Regions from separate parts of the Neorhizobium sp. R1-B genome, predicted to be linked through region 3. Evidence: riboswitches for the same ligand, from Rfam matches in the RefSeq annotation. Region 3 holds a riboswitch; each other region holds the start of a gene.
What was found. A riboswitch is a leader RNA that binds a small molecule or an ion and turns the genes downstream of it on or off. The one in region 3 is predicted to bind cobalamin.

Region 1 (3,203 bases), on a different contig from region 3:
ATGCGCGCGATGGCGGCGGGATTGGTGGCATCCGCTGCGAGCCCATAGACCGTCTCTGTCGGGATCGCTACGGGAAAGCCGTCCGCCAGCACCGCGCAGGCGCGCGCTATGGCGTTCTCGTGGTCCGCGGTGATGTCGATGATCTCTGCCGTCATGTCCGCTCGTCAATAGCGCGGACAGCGACCTGCTTCAAAGCTTTTTGATGATCTCGCGAAGCGCATCGTTCGACGCGCCGAGCAGAAGCACGTTCTTGATGGCCTCCATCGGGTCGCTGGTCTGGAAAAGCAGCCCATTCTTGCGGATCGTCCGGCTGACCTGAAATGGTTGGCCTGGCTCACCTTCGATCGCGACGGCGAAATACATGCGCGAATAGGAGGTGTGGATGCGCTCGAAGAATCTCTCCTCTTCCCCGATTTCGGAAAAGAAGTTCGCGATATAGAAAGACCAGCTGACAGGCACGCGGCGTGCCAGAAGGGTCCGCGCGGCCGTCACGTGGCAATAACCGAGATGCGGGCTTCCTTCGAGCGTTCGATGGAAAACGATCTTTGGAAACTGAATGGAACGGTGAAAGGCGTTGATGCGCTCGTGGCTTTTTTCGCCGGCGGCTTCAAGCCGCTTGCCGGTTCGCTCGGCGACTTCCTCATGGCTGATATAGCGGCGTTCCTGCGGCAGCCAGATGGGTTTGTGGCGGACGATCCGTCCGGTTCTCAGAAATTCAGAATGAGCAGCGGATTTCGTTGCCGCCGGCACGGGAGGGCTTGGCGGGGGAGCTTCGAAATAGCGGATTTTTTCTTTGGCCTGCACTGGCTCCGCTCCGGTTGATGCCGGTATTTTAGAATTTAGCCGTTAATGACAGGTTTCCCTTATGCGAGGCTGGAAGGGCTTTTGGCGTCGTCGTCAATGCGGTTGTCGATGTCGCAATGTCGCCTATGCGACAGCCGGGGCGGATGCTTATATCCGCATCAAGCTCAAGGTGCCGCCTGGCTAGGGAGGGCGGAGAATTGGGAAGCCGGTCAAAGCCCGGCGCTGCCCCCGCAACGGTGGTGGAGTTTAAAGGTTTGGCTAGAGCCACTGGGAAAGAGCCGCAAGGGCCGCCCGGGAAGGCGCCGGACCAGCCCCGAAAGGGGCAACTCCTGAGCCCGGAAACCAGCCTTGGGGAAAAAAACGTTACCGATCGCGGCGGGCGTTCGGGGCAGGAAACTGGCAGGCCTGAGCCGGCCCGTTTTTCCATGTCCTTCCGCATGCCCGCAAGACAAGGAAGGCAAGATGGACATTCGCAACCAGGCGCTGCGACAGCTCAAGAACCGCCGCGAAGGCTTCAGTCTCGAACAGGCGTTTTATACTGATCCCAACTATTACAAGCTCGATCTCGAGATGATCTGGTATCGCGACTGGCTATTTGTTGGCCATGATTGCGAGCTGCCGAAGAACGGCAGCTATTTCACCCTTCAGATCGGCGATTATCCGGTTGTCGTGGTGCGCGGCCGCGATGGCCAGATTCGCGCCCTTCACAATACCTGCCGCCATCGCGGCAGCCGCGTCTGTACCAAGGAAAGCGGTTCGGCGGTACGGCTGGTCTGTCCCTATCATCAATGGACTTACGAACTCGACGGCTCGTTGTTGATCGGGCGCCATATGGGCAAGGAATTCGACAAAAGCCAGTTCGGAATGAAGAAGGTGCATTGCGAAAGCGTCGCCGGCTACATCTTTATCTGCCTGGCTCAGGAAGCGCCGGATTTCGCACCGGTCCGCGCCGCGATCGAGCCCTATATGGCGCCGCACCGCCTGTCGGAAGCTAAGGTTGCGCATCAGTCGACGATTATCGAGAAGGGCAATTGGAAGCTCGTCTGGGAAAACAACCGGGAATGTTATCATTGTGCCGGAAATCATCCGGAGCTCTGCCGCACCTTTCCGGAGGCGCCGACGGTCACGGGCGTTGCCGGCGCGATCGATGATCCTGTTATCATCGAGCACTGGCAGCGGTGCGAGGCGGCCAATCTGCCGAGCGAGTTCCGGATCTCACCCGACGGGCAGTTCCGTGTCGCCCGCATGCCGCTGATCGAGGGAGCGGAGAGCTACACCATGTCCGGCAGGAATGCCGTGCAGCGGAGGCTTTCCGACGACGTGAAAATCGACGGCATCGGCACCATGCTGCTCTTCCATTACCCGACCACCTGGAATCATATGCTGGGCGACCACGCGATTTCCTTCCGCGTCACGCCGCTCGGGCCGGAGGAGACCGCTGTTACCACCAAATGGCTGGTCCATAAGGACGCGGTCGAGGGCGTCGATTACAATCTCGAAGAGCTGACGCATGTCTGGAACATGACCAACGACCAGGACCGCCAGATCGTCGAGGAAAACGCCTTTGGCATTCGCTCTCCGGCCTACGAGCCGGGACCGTATTCGGCCGAGCACGAGGGCGGCGTCATGCAGTTCGTCGAATGGTATTCGAACTTCATGGTCAACCGTCTGCAGGGGGATCAGGCAAAACTTTCGATCGTCGCCTAGCTCAACGAGCGGCCGATCTCCTGTTCGTGATCGGCCGCATCGCATCCTTGCCGGGGATCCTAGGAACAAAGTCCTCGATCTGGCGTTGCTTTGCTCACCAACGACAGAGGAAACACCATGATGAGGTACCGTCTTCGCTTGACTGCATTGGCCGTTGCCCTTGCTTCCACGTTGACCAGCTTTGCCCCTGCCCAGGCACTCCAGATGCCTTCGGCACCCGCCTTTTCGGCGCATTCCGCCGTCACGGATGTCCAGTATCGCGACCGCCGCGACTGGCGCCGTGATCGTTACGGCTGGTACAGGGGACATCGCGGCTATCGTGAACGCCGGCCCGGATATCGTTACTACAACGGCTTCTGGTTCCCGCTTGCCGCCTTTGGCGCGGGCGCGATCATCGGTGGTGCTATAACGGCCGATCGGGGCGGTTATAACAGCCGTCATTATGCCTGGTGCGAAAGCCGTTATCGCACCTACCGTGCATCGGACAACACTTACGTTGCCAGTGCCGGTGTGCGTCGGATCTGCCGCTCACCTTACTGACCCGGTAGCATCAAGTTATCGGTCGCGACCTGGTCTCGGGCATGACGCCCGAGACCAGGTTTTTCATGCCTGAAACGTTAATCGCCTATTCAGGATCAATTTCCTAAAGGAGTGTCGAATATCCGGTCTGTCCGATATGGAAATCATCGGCT
Region 2 (3,203 bases), on a different contig from region 3:
ATGTCGGTGGGTTATGCGACGCTTTATGGCGACATGAACGGCGGCTTCAATCCGATCAAGGATCTTTACAAGATGCAGGTCTACGGGTTGTCCGCATGGCGCAACGAGCATCTGCCGCCTGGCGCGTTGGGATCCGGCGGCGAGGTCATCCCGAAGAACATCCTTGCCAAGGCGCCGTCTGCGGAATTGCGTCCCAACCAGACCGACCAGGATTCGCTGCCGCCCTATCCGGTACTCGACGATATCCTCGAATGCCTGGTCGAGCTGGAAATGGGAACGGAAGAGATTGTAGCCCGGGGTCACGATCTGGCGACCGTCCACCGAATTGAGCACCTGCTTTATCTTGCCGAATACAAGCGGAGGCAATCCGCACCCGGTGTAAAGATCACCAAAAAGAACTTCGGTCGAGATCGGCGCTATCCGATCACCAACCGATTCCGGGACCGGTGAGGGCATGGCGCTGCGGAGTTCTGTCGAGATCTACAATATTCGCACCCGGCAATACCGGGTTGTCTGGCAGACTGAAGCTCTGTTCGAAGCGCCGAACTGGTCGCCGCGTGGTGACTATCTGATGCTCAACAGCGACGGGCTGATCTACCGGCTGTCACCGCTGGGTGACAGCGCTCCCGTTCCAGTCGATACCGGCTTTGCGCGTGAGTGCAACAACGATCATGGCATTTCGCCGGACGGCTCGCTGATCGCCATTTCCGACAAGGTAGAATTCGGCAAGTCGGCAATCTATGTGCTACCGGCGGAGGGTGGTGATCCCCGGCTGGTGACGGAGAAACTGCCCTCCTACTGGCATGGCTGGTCACCGGATGGTGGAAAATTCGCCTATTGCGGTATCCGCGACGATCTCTTCGATATCTATACGATCGATAGGGAAGGCGGCGAAGAGACACGATTGACTTTCGGAGAGGGGCGGAACGACGGGCCCGACTATTCTCCCGACGGCGAATGGATCTATTTCAACTCCAGCCGTACCGGCATCATGCAGATCTGGCGCGTACCTGCGTCGGGAGGCGCAGCGGAACGTATCACCGACAGCAATTACGGCGACTGGTTTCCTCATCCGTCACCAAAAGGAGACAAGATCGTTTTCATCTCCTACGACGCGACGGTATTCGATCATCCGCGCGACCAAAACGTCCGCGTGCGGCTGATGGACATGGATGGCGGTCATGTGGAGACCTTGTTCGAGTTGTTTGGCGGGCAAGGCACAATGAATTCGCCCAACTGGTCGCCGGATGGAAACGAGTTCGCCTATGTGCGCTACTTCCCTGTCGCATGAGGGGCTTGAATGCGTGAGGCCGCTCATGCATAACCGCGACGTCAGGTGCCTGCCGCTGGCAGGAGAATCGGGAATCCGGTGCGAGACCGGAACGTGCCCAACGCTGTGAGGCGGACGCTTGCCGCAAAGTAGATGCCACTGGGATTTCCGGGAAGGCTGCGGCGAGCGGATGAAGCCAAGTCAGAAGACCGGCCTGTCGAGATAGACCGACCCGCGTGGACGGCGGCAAGGTTTTTTTGGTGCCCTGCTTTATTACGCGGGGTGTCAGCATTGTTGGGGATTAACGATGCGACCTGATCTTTTTGCCGATGCCTTGATGCCTGCAGAAGAATTCCCGGAACGTGACCGTGCTGCGGTCTACCGGGCCATAGAGACGCGCCGTGACGTGCGCGATCAGTTTTTACCCGAGCCGCTTCCGGACGATCTCGTTGGGCGGCTGCTTGGGGCGGCGCATGCTGCGCCGTCGGTCGGTTTCATGCAGCCGTGGAATTTTATCCTGGTGCGTGACCCGAAGGTCCGTGAAGCCGCCTGGCAGGCCTTCTCGCGGGCCAATGAGGAAGCGGCGGAGATGTTTCCGCAAGAACGACGCGAGGTCTACCAAAACCTGAAGCTGGAGGGCATCCGCAAGGCGCCGCTCAGCATTTGCGTCACCTGCGATCCCGAGCGGGCAGGCCCCGTTGTCATCGGTCGCACTCATGATCCGCGCATGGACGTATTCTCGTCCGTCTGCGCGGTGCAAAACCTTTGGCTGGCGGCACGGGCCGAAGGTGTCGGAGTGGGCTGGGTCAGCATTTTCCACGAGGCGGACCTGCGGACACTGCTTGGTATCCCCGAGGGAATTCAAATCGTTGCCTGGCTTTGCGTCGGCTACGTCGACCGCCTTTATCGAGAACCGGAGCTGGCGGTAAAGGGCTGGCGCCAGCGGCTCTTGCTCGAGGACCTGGTATTCAACGACAAATGGGGCCGAGCTTGATCACTGCTGGGGTTGTGGGCCGGTAGACTTCGGATTGGCAAGATCAATGCTTGTATCCGGCAGAAACTGGGGGCCCACTATGCGAACCTTCTTGTTCGGATCGTAGGTGCGCTCCAACGGCGGAGGCGGCGGCAGGTTTGCCGCTTTCGTTTCCTTCGGATCTTTTGTCCGCAGGTCGGTCACTCCTGAATAGGGCTCCGGTTTCGGCAATTCGATCCCCTGAACCTTCAGCCGCTCTTTCCGCTCCTCTTCGACATCGGAAGGGAGGCAGCCGTTCGATCGGATCGACGCAAGAATGGCATTGCGTTCATCCGACGAGCGCCAGAGCTGGCGTGCATTCTCCCGATCCGCCGTCAACGCGTCGCGCTCACGCTCCATCGCGCCAAGCGCATCGCGCATCTCGTCGCAGGCGCCGCCATTAGCGCTGCCACCGAAGACGACGATGCTGCCGCCGCAGCCGCTGCGGCGCATCTCGATTCGATGCCGACGAATGTCGCCGTTGATCTCGCTGAGATGTTGCGAATAGCGCCGCATCTCGGCGGTGTTGCCGATGATTTGCGGAGCATTGTTGAGTTGCCGGTAAAGCGCCGCGCAGGTGCCTATATCCCGCGCGGAAGCCATGTCGGGTGCAAGCAGAATTGGGGCGATCAGCAGGTTGCGAATGCGCATCAGTCGATGTCCGGCGATCTCTAGAATCGGTAACCGCATCATGAGGCAGGCCAGTTGACAATATCATAAGCACGCTCTCGCAATCTGCGGAGCCAGTACGGATTATGCGGTTCACAGGCCTAGGACTGCAGAGCGAAATCCGGTTGTGAGGCCTCCACAACAGCCAGCGCTGCCATGTTTACCACGCCGCGCGACGTTACCGAGGGCGAGAGGATATGTGCAGGCAGCGCCGTACCCAACAAAATCGGTCCGACATGAAGTGCATCGGTG
Region 3 (3,203 bases):
CAGCACCACCGGCACGTCGGCTGCCCGGGCAAAGCCCATATTGGCAATATCGTTCTGGCGCAGATTGATTTCCGAGGCGCTGCCGGCGCCCTCGACCAGCACGAGATCCGCCTGATTTCGGAGACGCTCGAAACTTTCCAGCACGCGCGGCATCAGCTTCGGCTTCAGATCCTGGTATTCGGCCGCCTTGGCATTGCCCTCGACCCTGCCTTGCACCACCACTTGCGCGCCAACTTCGCTCTGCGGCTTCAGCAAGACAGGATTCATGTGGACGCTGAGCGGCGCCTTGGCGGCACGGGCCTGCAATGCCTGCGCCCGGCCGATTTCACCACCGTCGGCCGTTACCGCCGCATTGTTCGACATGTTCTGCGGTTTGAACGGCAGAACCTTCAGACCTCGGAGCGTGAAGGCGCGGGCAAGGCCCGCCACGACCAACGACTTGCCGACGTCCGAACCCGTTCCCTGAAACATCAGTGATCGAGCAACCATGCGCCTAGAACTCGATGCCGGCCTGAGCCTTTACGCCCGCCTTGAAATGATGCTTCACCAGCGTCATCTCGGTCACCATGTCGGCTACCTCGATCAATGCTGGTTTGGCATTTCGGCCGGTGACGACGACATGCAGGTCCGGCCGTCGCGACTGCAGCTCCGTAATGACCTTGTCGAGATCGAGGTAATCATAGCGCAGCGCGATATTGAGTTCGTCCAGGATAATCAAGCCGATCGTCTCGTCAGCCATGAGCTCGAGCGCCTTTTCCCAAGCCTTTTCGGCGGCGGCGATATCGCGTTTCAGGTCCTGCGTCTCCCAGGTAAAGCCTTCGCCCATCGTGTGCCAGACAACGCGATCACCGAAGACCGCCAGCGCCGGCTGCTCGCCCGTCGACCAAGCGCCCTTGATGAACTGCACCACGCCGACTCGGCGGTTGTTGCCGAGCATGCGCAGCGCCAGCCCGAAAGCGGCGGTGGACTTGCCTTTACCCGGGCCGGTGTGAACGATGAGAAGGCCCTTTTCCAGGGTCTTCTCCGCGACTTCCTTGTCCTGAACCGCCTTGCGGTTCGCCATCTTGGCGCGATGGCGCTCGGCTATGCTTTCGTCGACCTGTTTCACCGTGAAGCGAGCTTTGCCGCAGATGCGGCAGAAGCCTCCTCGCCTGCGTGAAAACGCTCGCGAAGCATGCCGCAAGCTGCCCCAAGCAGGGCCCAGAACACCAGATTCGTGGCATAAACCGCGTTGACGAAGCGAGCGTGTAATTCGACCGGCACGACCGTCTCGTGAGACGGCGGCAGCGGCGCGCCGATCAGGTGGGGAGCAATCAGCAGACCGATCGCCAGGGCAGCAAAAATCGCCGAGCGCGTGTAAGCCAGGAGACCAAGCGCAGCCGCAGTGCAGACGGCGGTGGATATCCACCAGATTTGTCGAGGCCCAAGTTCCGCAGCGGGCATGCCCGGCAATTCCGGCGGCAGGCCGAGACCGGGTGCGAGACTGACGGCGAGGAAGCCGGCAATGCCGAACATCAGGCCGCCGCGCCAACCCCTGAAGCCGCCAAGAGCCTCTGAAGCCGCGACCAGAACGAGCCCGAAACCAATTGCCGACAATGCATTGGCAGCGGCGGTATAAATGAAGCGTTCGAGGCCATCGGCTGGAGCCCAGGCCGCTTCGTCATGGTGGTGGTCGGCAGGACTAGCTGCTCCCGCTGCCGGAACATCGTGGCTATGGCCTGCCCCACCGCCGGCATTTTCAAATACCTCGGCCTGCAGGATCAGCGGCACGGTGGAAAGGCTCTGCATGATCGTGAGCAGCAATCCGGACAATAGCCCGGCGATCACCGCCGTGAAGACGATGTTACGAAACAATGACATGGAAAGTTTTCCCTCAGTGACAGGGGAAAGCGAAGGAATGGCGCGAATCGTGGGCGGCATTGTGAACGACTTCCATGTGGGAGAAGCCGACGAAACCGACGATGAACAAGCCAAGCAGGGCCGTCATGCTAAGCGGAATAATCTTCGAAGCAGAAACGCTCGTTGCCATCGAAGCGGAATTCGTAACCATCGTATCGTCCTTTCGCCCTCCACCCGAGGGCCGTTCCATTTCGTCTTCAGCCTCGGCAGGTCTCCTGGCTCGCGGATCGAACGCCTAACGCCCGCCTTCCCGGATTTTCCAGTGGCTTCATGGACGAAGACTTTCCGCTTACAGTTGCGGGGGCAGCCGCGGGTTTGACGACAATCCGTCACACCGCATTCCCTCAAACCCTTTCGGGCACCATAGGCTTGGCCACTATAGACGAATTCGCCAGCCTCGCAATCGCCTTTGCGACGCATTGACATGGTGTCGCGACCGGGCGTAGTTGAAAGGAACGGTCCTTTTCTGGCAACGGGAGGGGCTAAGAGAGAATGCGGTGCGAGCTTTATGCTCAATGCCGCGGCTGCCCCCGCAACTGTAGGCGGCGAGCCATTGCCACCGAGCCACTGGATAATCCGGGAAGGCAGGCAAATGGCGGCGACCCGCGAGCCAGGAGACCTGCCGTTGGATTTGTAAGCTTCGCCGGGCGGGGTGCTCCGGAGGAAGCCGTGTCATTCATGGCAGACGAGCTTTGCTTTTCTGCTCCGCACCCCGATTGTTTGAACCCGGCGGTAACGCGGCTGAATGATGAGTGACGAGCGAAAAGACGATCCCGACGACATCGGCGTGACAATCTTCGTCTGCACGAACTGCCGTGACGAAGCAGATCCGGATATCCGGCCGGGCCTGAAAATGATCGCTGCGCTGAAGGAAGCTAGCGCCGGCAAGCCGCTGGCAGTCAAGCCGGTGACCTGCCTTGCCAATTGCGAAAAAAGCCCGAGTGCCGCCTTCAACCATCGGTCCGGCTGGTCCTATGTCTTCGGTCATCTGACGTTGGAGAACGTCGACGATATCGTCGCCGGCGCAATGATGCTCGCAGAAGACGAGCGTGGCTTCCTTCCCCTTCGTGGCCGTCCCGCCTGCCTGCGCGGCAAGGGCATGACGGCCCGCATCCCACCCTTTCATCATCACGAGGACATGCCTTCATGAGCGTCAATTTCGACCGCATTCCGTGCACCGTCGTTACCGGATTCCTCGGCGCCGGCAAGACCACGTTGATCCGTAACCTGATCGAAAAGCTGGATGGCAAGCGGCTGGCGATCATCGTCAACGAATTCGGCGATGTCGGCATCGACGGAGAGGT
Region 4 (3,203 bases), on a different contig from region 3:
GATGAAATAGCCTGAAAATGGAGGCGACCATTCTTCCAGCATGGGCACGAGGCGTCCAGTCGCGATGTGTTCGGCGACAAGATCTTCCGGCAGATAGGCGATGCCACCATTTTTCATGGCAGCATCTATCATGGGGTAAGAGCTATTGAAGGTGAGCTGGCCGTCGACTCTGACACGTAGCTCTTGCCCGTCCTTCTCGAATTCCCAGACGTAGAGCCCGCCGCCGGTGGCCTGGCGCATGTTGATGCAGTTATGCTGTACGAGGTCCTGCGGATGCTGCGGCGGCGGTTGCGTGGCAAGGTACTGGGGCGAGGCGACAGCCAGCATTCGCCAGTCGGGACCGACCCTGATGGCGATCATGTCTTTCTCGATGCTCTCGCCGAGCCTTATCCCTGCGTCGAAACCGTCTTCCACAATATTGCGCAAGCCGTTATCCCGGCTCAGCTCAAGCTTGATATCGGGGTATTCAGAAAGGATCGGCTGCAGTCTGGGCCAGACGATGCTTTCCAGCGCGTGATCAGACAAGGTAATCCTAATAGTGCCGGACGGTTTGTCGCGCAGGGCCATGAGTGCCGCAAGATCATCCCTTATGGCGGAGACCCGAGGCGCCAGCGATTGAAACAGACGCTCACCGGCTTCGGTCAGCGCCACGTTACGGGTGGTGCGGGACAGAAGCCGCAGGCCCATGCGTGTCTCCAGGCGCTTGATCGTGTGGCTAAGCGTGGACTGAGTAATACCGAGTTTGGCCGCAGCCCTGGTGAAACTCCGCTCCTCTGCCACGGCCAGGAACCATAAAAGGTCGTTGAAATCTTCCCTGGCCATCGTTTCCCCGTCCGGTTTTCATAGACGACTTATGGTCTGGATCGATAAATTAAGCGAAGTATGGATACCAATCCATAGGCGTTGCCTCTGCTGCCGTCTTCAGCGAGACAGCATCCTTCCGTCTCGACGACGCCCGGCCGCACCCCTCCGTCTCGATTAGCGGCAAGGACGACATCGGCGGCTGAAAAGAGAAGGCCGGTGCCCGTAACGAAGCATTCTTGCGCAACTTTTCATTTGACGAATGTAATAACATTACATATGCAGATCCGTGTGATTTTTGAGAGTGATTATACGACACGGGGCTCGGTATGCTTCTCCTCACCTATCACCGGTATCTCGCCGAGCCGATCTCGACCAAAGTCCCCGGTCCGAACGGGCGCGGAAATCTCATACGCTTGCTCTTCGGTCTCCGCACCTTGGCTGCCGTCTTTTCCAGCTTGACGGCGAGACGGACGGGCCTTTATCTGGCGATGACGGTTCCCGGAGTCAAAAGCAACGGGACGAAAAGGGAATACGGTGCGGACGACCCGAAGGGGATCCAAGACCGTGGCTGCCCCCGCAACTGTGAGCGGATTGCCGTCCATCCTCGTGGTGCCGAAAGGCGCCATGCCACTGCGCTGGTTTTGGGCGCGGGAAGGCAGGTGGGCGACAGATATTCGCAAGCCAGGAGACCTGCCGTCGAACATCGATCCATCATCACGGGCGGGGATGCCCGAAGAGGAGAAAGACATGGCCGACACCCGCGCTTCATCGCGCTTTTGCGTATCATATTTCCCAGATCTCCATCGTCGACGGGGCGACCGGGTGCTTTGAAAGCATCCTGATATCTAGCGCGGCCCGTTCAGGACCCGCATTCACATCACACTTCGGGAAATATAACGATGATCACTTCCAAGCGGTGGCCGCACGTTGGCCTGTGCGCTTTGTCCTTGATTGTTTCAGGACTGTTTCACAACGCCCTGGCGGCAGAAACCGTCTATCCTCTCACGCTTGAGAATTGCGGGCGGCAGATAACCTTCAAGAACGCGCCGTCACGCACCGTCTCGATCGGCCAGAGCAGCACCGAGATTCTCTACCTTCTCGGTCTTGCGGACAAGGTGATCGGCACTGCGCTGTGGGTCGGGCCTGTCCTGAAAGGCTACGAAGAGGTCAACGCCAAGATCGAACGCCTCGCCGACAACGATCCGAGCTTTGAAAGCGTGCTTGGAAAGAAGCCGGACATCGTCACCGTGCAGTTCCAGTGGCAGGTCGGTCCCGAGGGTGTCGTTGCAAAGCCCGAACAGTTCGAGGAACTGGGCATCGCGGTCTACACGTCGCCGTCCGACTGCATGGGCAAGGAAAATTCCGCCGCCGGCGACGGCGTCCGCCATCAGGTTTTTACCATGGACCTCGTCTATCAGGAGGTTCGTGATCTCGCGAAGATCTACGACGTGCAGGAAAAGGGCGAGGAAGTAGTGGCCGATCTCAAGCGGCGTGAGGCAGCGGCGCGCGCCAAGGTCGCTTCTGTCGAGGGCAGGCTTTCGGCCGTCTTTTGGTTTTCCAGCGCCCAGCAAGACGCTGACCCATACGTGGCGGGTAAAAACGGGGCGCCCGGCTACATCATGTCGGCTCTCGGGATCGAAAACATCATCAAAACCGACGAGGAATGGCCGACGGTGGGCTGGGAGACAATCGCCAGGGCCAATCCGACGATGATTGTGGCCGGCGCAATGAATCGCCGCCGTTACCCGCTGGACAGCATCGAGGCGAAACGTAAATTCCTGGACACCGATCCTGTCGCCAGCCTGATGCCGGCAGTTAGGAGCGGCCATGTCTTCGACATGGATGCGCAAGCCATGAATCCGACGATCCGCACCATCGAGGGCATTGAGGCGCTGGCCGATGCCATTGCAGGCGCCGGTCTGGTCAAATGAGACCTGCAGTCTCTTCCATTGGCCGTACGGGCGCTATTCCGCTGGCGCTTGTGGTCCTCGTCGCAGTCTTGTGGCTTGGCGCAGCGATCGGCGAGACTTCGATCCCGTTCGGGGTGGTTGCCAAGACGGTGGCCAACCGGCTGTGGAGTGCGGGCTATGCGCTCGAGCCGATCGACGAAGGCATCGTCTGGAGCTATCGGCTCAGTCGGGCAGTCGTAGCGGCTTGCTGCGGTGCGGCGCTCGCCTTGTCCGGGGTGGTGCTGCAGTCGCTGCTGCGCAATCCGCTAGCCGATCCCTATATCCTCGGGATCTCCGCGGGGGCTTCCACCGGGGCCGTCAGCGTGGCGATTCTTGGCCTGGGGGGCGGCATGATGACGCTCCCGATGGGTGCACTTCTCGGAGCCCTCATAGCCTTTGCCCTTGTCAGCCTGCTGGCCCTCAAGGCGGGCAAGGGAACGGCGGCCATCA

Region 1: linked by a shared signal. The riboswitch ahead of EDE05_RS00165 (aromatic ring-hydroxylating dioxygenase subunit alpha) and the one ahead of EDE05_RS15825 (CbtB-domain containing protein) in region 3 are both predicted to bind cobalamin.
Region 2: linked by a shared signal. The riboswitch ahead of bluB (5,6-dimethylbenzimidazole synthase) and the one ahead of EDE05_RS15825 (CbtB-domain containing protein) in region 3 are both predicted to bind cobalamin.
Region 4: linked by a shared signal. The riboswitch ahead of EDE05_RS07615 (ABC transporter substrate-binding protein) and the one ahead of EDE05_RS15825 (CbtB-domain containing protein) in region 3 are both predicted to bind cobalamin.

What each region holds. Positions count from the first base shown of each region.
Region 1 covers NZ_SOEM01000001.1:40,619-43,821, reverse strand. Annotated here, with positions in the region: gene EDE05_RS00175 (L-threonylcarbamoyladenylate synthase) at 1-155, opposite strand, end outside; gene EDE05_RS00170 (DUF6656 family protein) at 190-786, opposite strand; cobalamin riboswitch at 955-1,170, shown strand; gene EDE05_RS00165 (aromatic ring-hydroxylating dioxygenase subunit alpha) at 1,267-2,511, shown strand; gene EDE05_RS00160 (BA14K family protein) at 2,629-3,051, shown strand.
Region 2 covers NZ_SOEM01000034.1:5,725-8,927, forward strand. Annotated here, with positions in the region: gene EDE05_RS25245 (NAD+ synthase) at 1-450, shown strand, start outside; gene EDE05_RS25250 (TolB family protein) at 461-1,291, shown strand; cobalamin riboswitch at 1,318-1,503, shown strand; gene bluB (5,6-dimethylbenzimidazole synthase) at 1,578-2,264, shown strand; gene EDE05_RS25260 (hypothetical protein) at 2,265-2,933, opposite strand; gene EDE05_RS25265 (NADP-dependent malic enzyme) at 3,053-3,203, opposite strand, start outside.
Region 3 covers NZ_SOEM01000010.1:161,066-164,268, reverse strand. Annotated here, with positions in the region: gene EDE05_RS15840 (cobyric acid synthase) at 1-489, opposite strand, end outside; gene cobO (cob(I)yrinic acid a,c-diamide adenosyltransferase) at 494-1,108, opposite strand; gene EDE05_RS15830 (CbtA family protein) at 1,105-1,860, opposite strand; gene EDE05_RS15825 (CbtB-domain containing protein) at 1,874-2,050, opposite strand; cobalamin riboswitch at 2,087-2,280, opposite strand; cobalamin riboswitch at 2,339-2,541, shown strand; gene EDE05_RS15820 (DUF1636 domain-containing protein) at 2,648-3,049, shown strand; gene cobW (cobalamin biosynthesis protein CobW) at 3,046-3,203, shown strand, end outside.
Region 4 covers NZ_SOEM01000004.1:114,293-117,495, forward strand. Annotated here, with positions in the region: gene EDE05_RS07610 (LysR family transcriptional regulator) at 1-822, opposite strand, end outside; cobalamin riboswitch at 1,280-1,517, shown strand; gene EDE05_RS07615 (ABC transporter substrate-binding protein) at 1,704-2,735, shown strand; gene EDE05_RS07620 (iron ABC transporter permease) at 2,732-3,203, shown strand, end outside.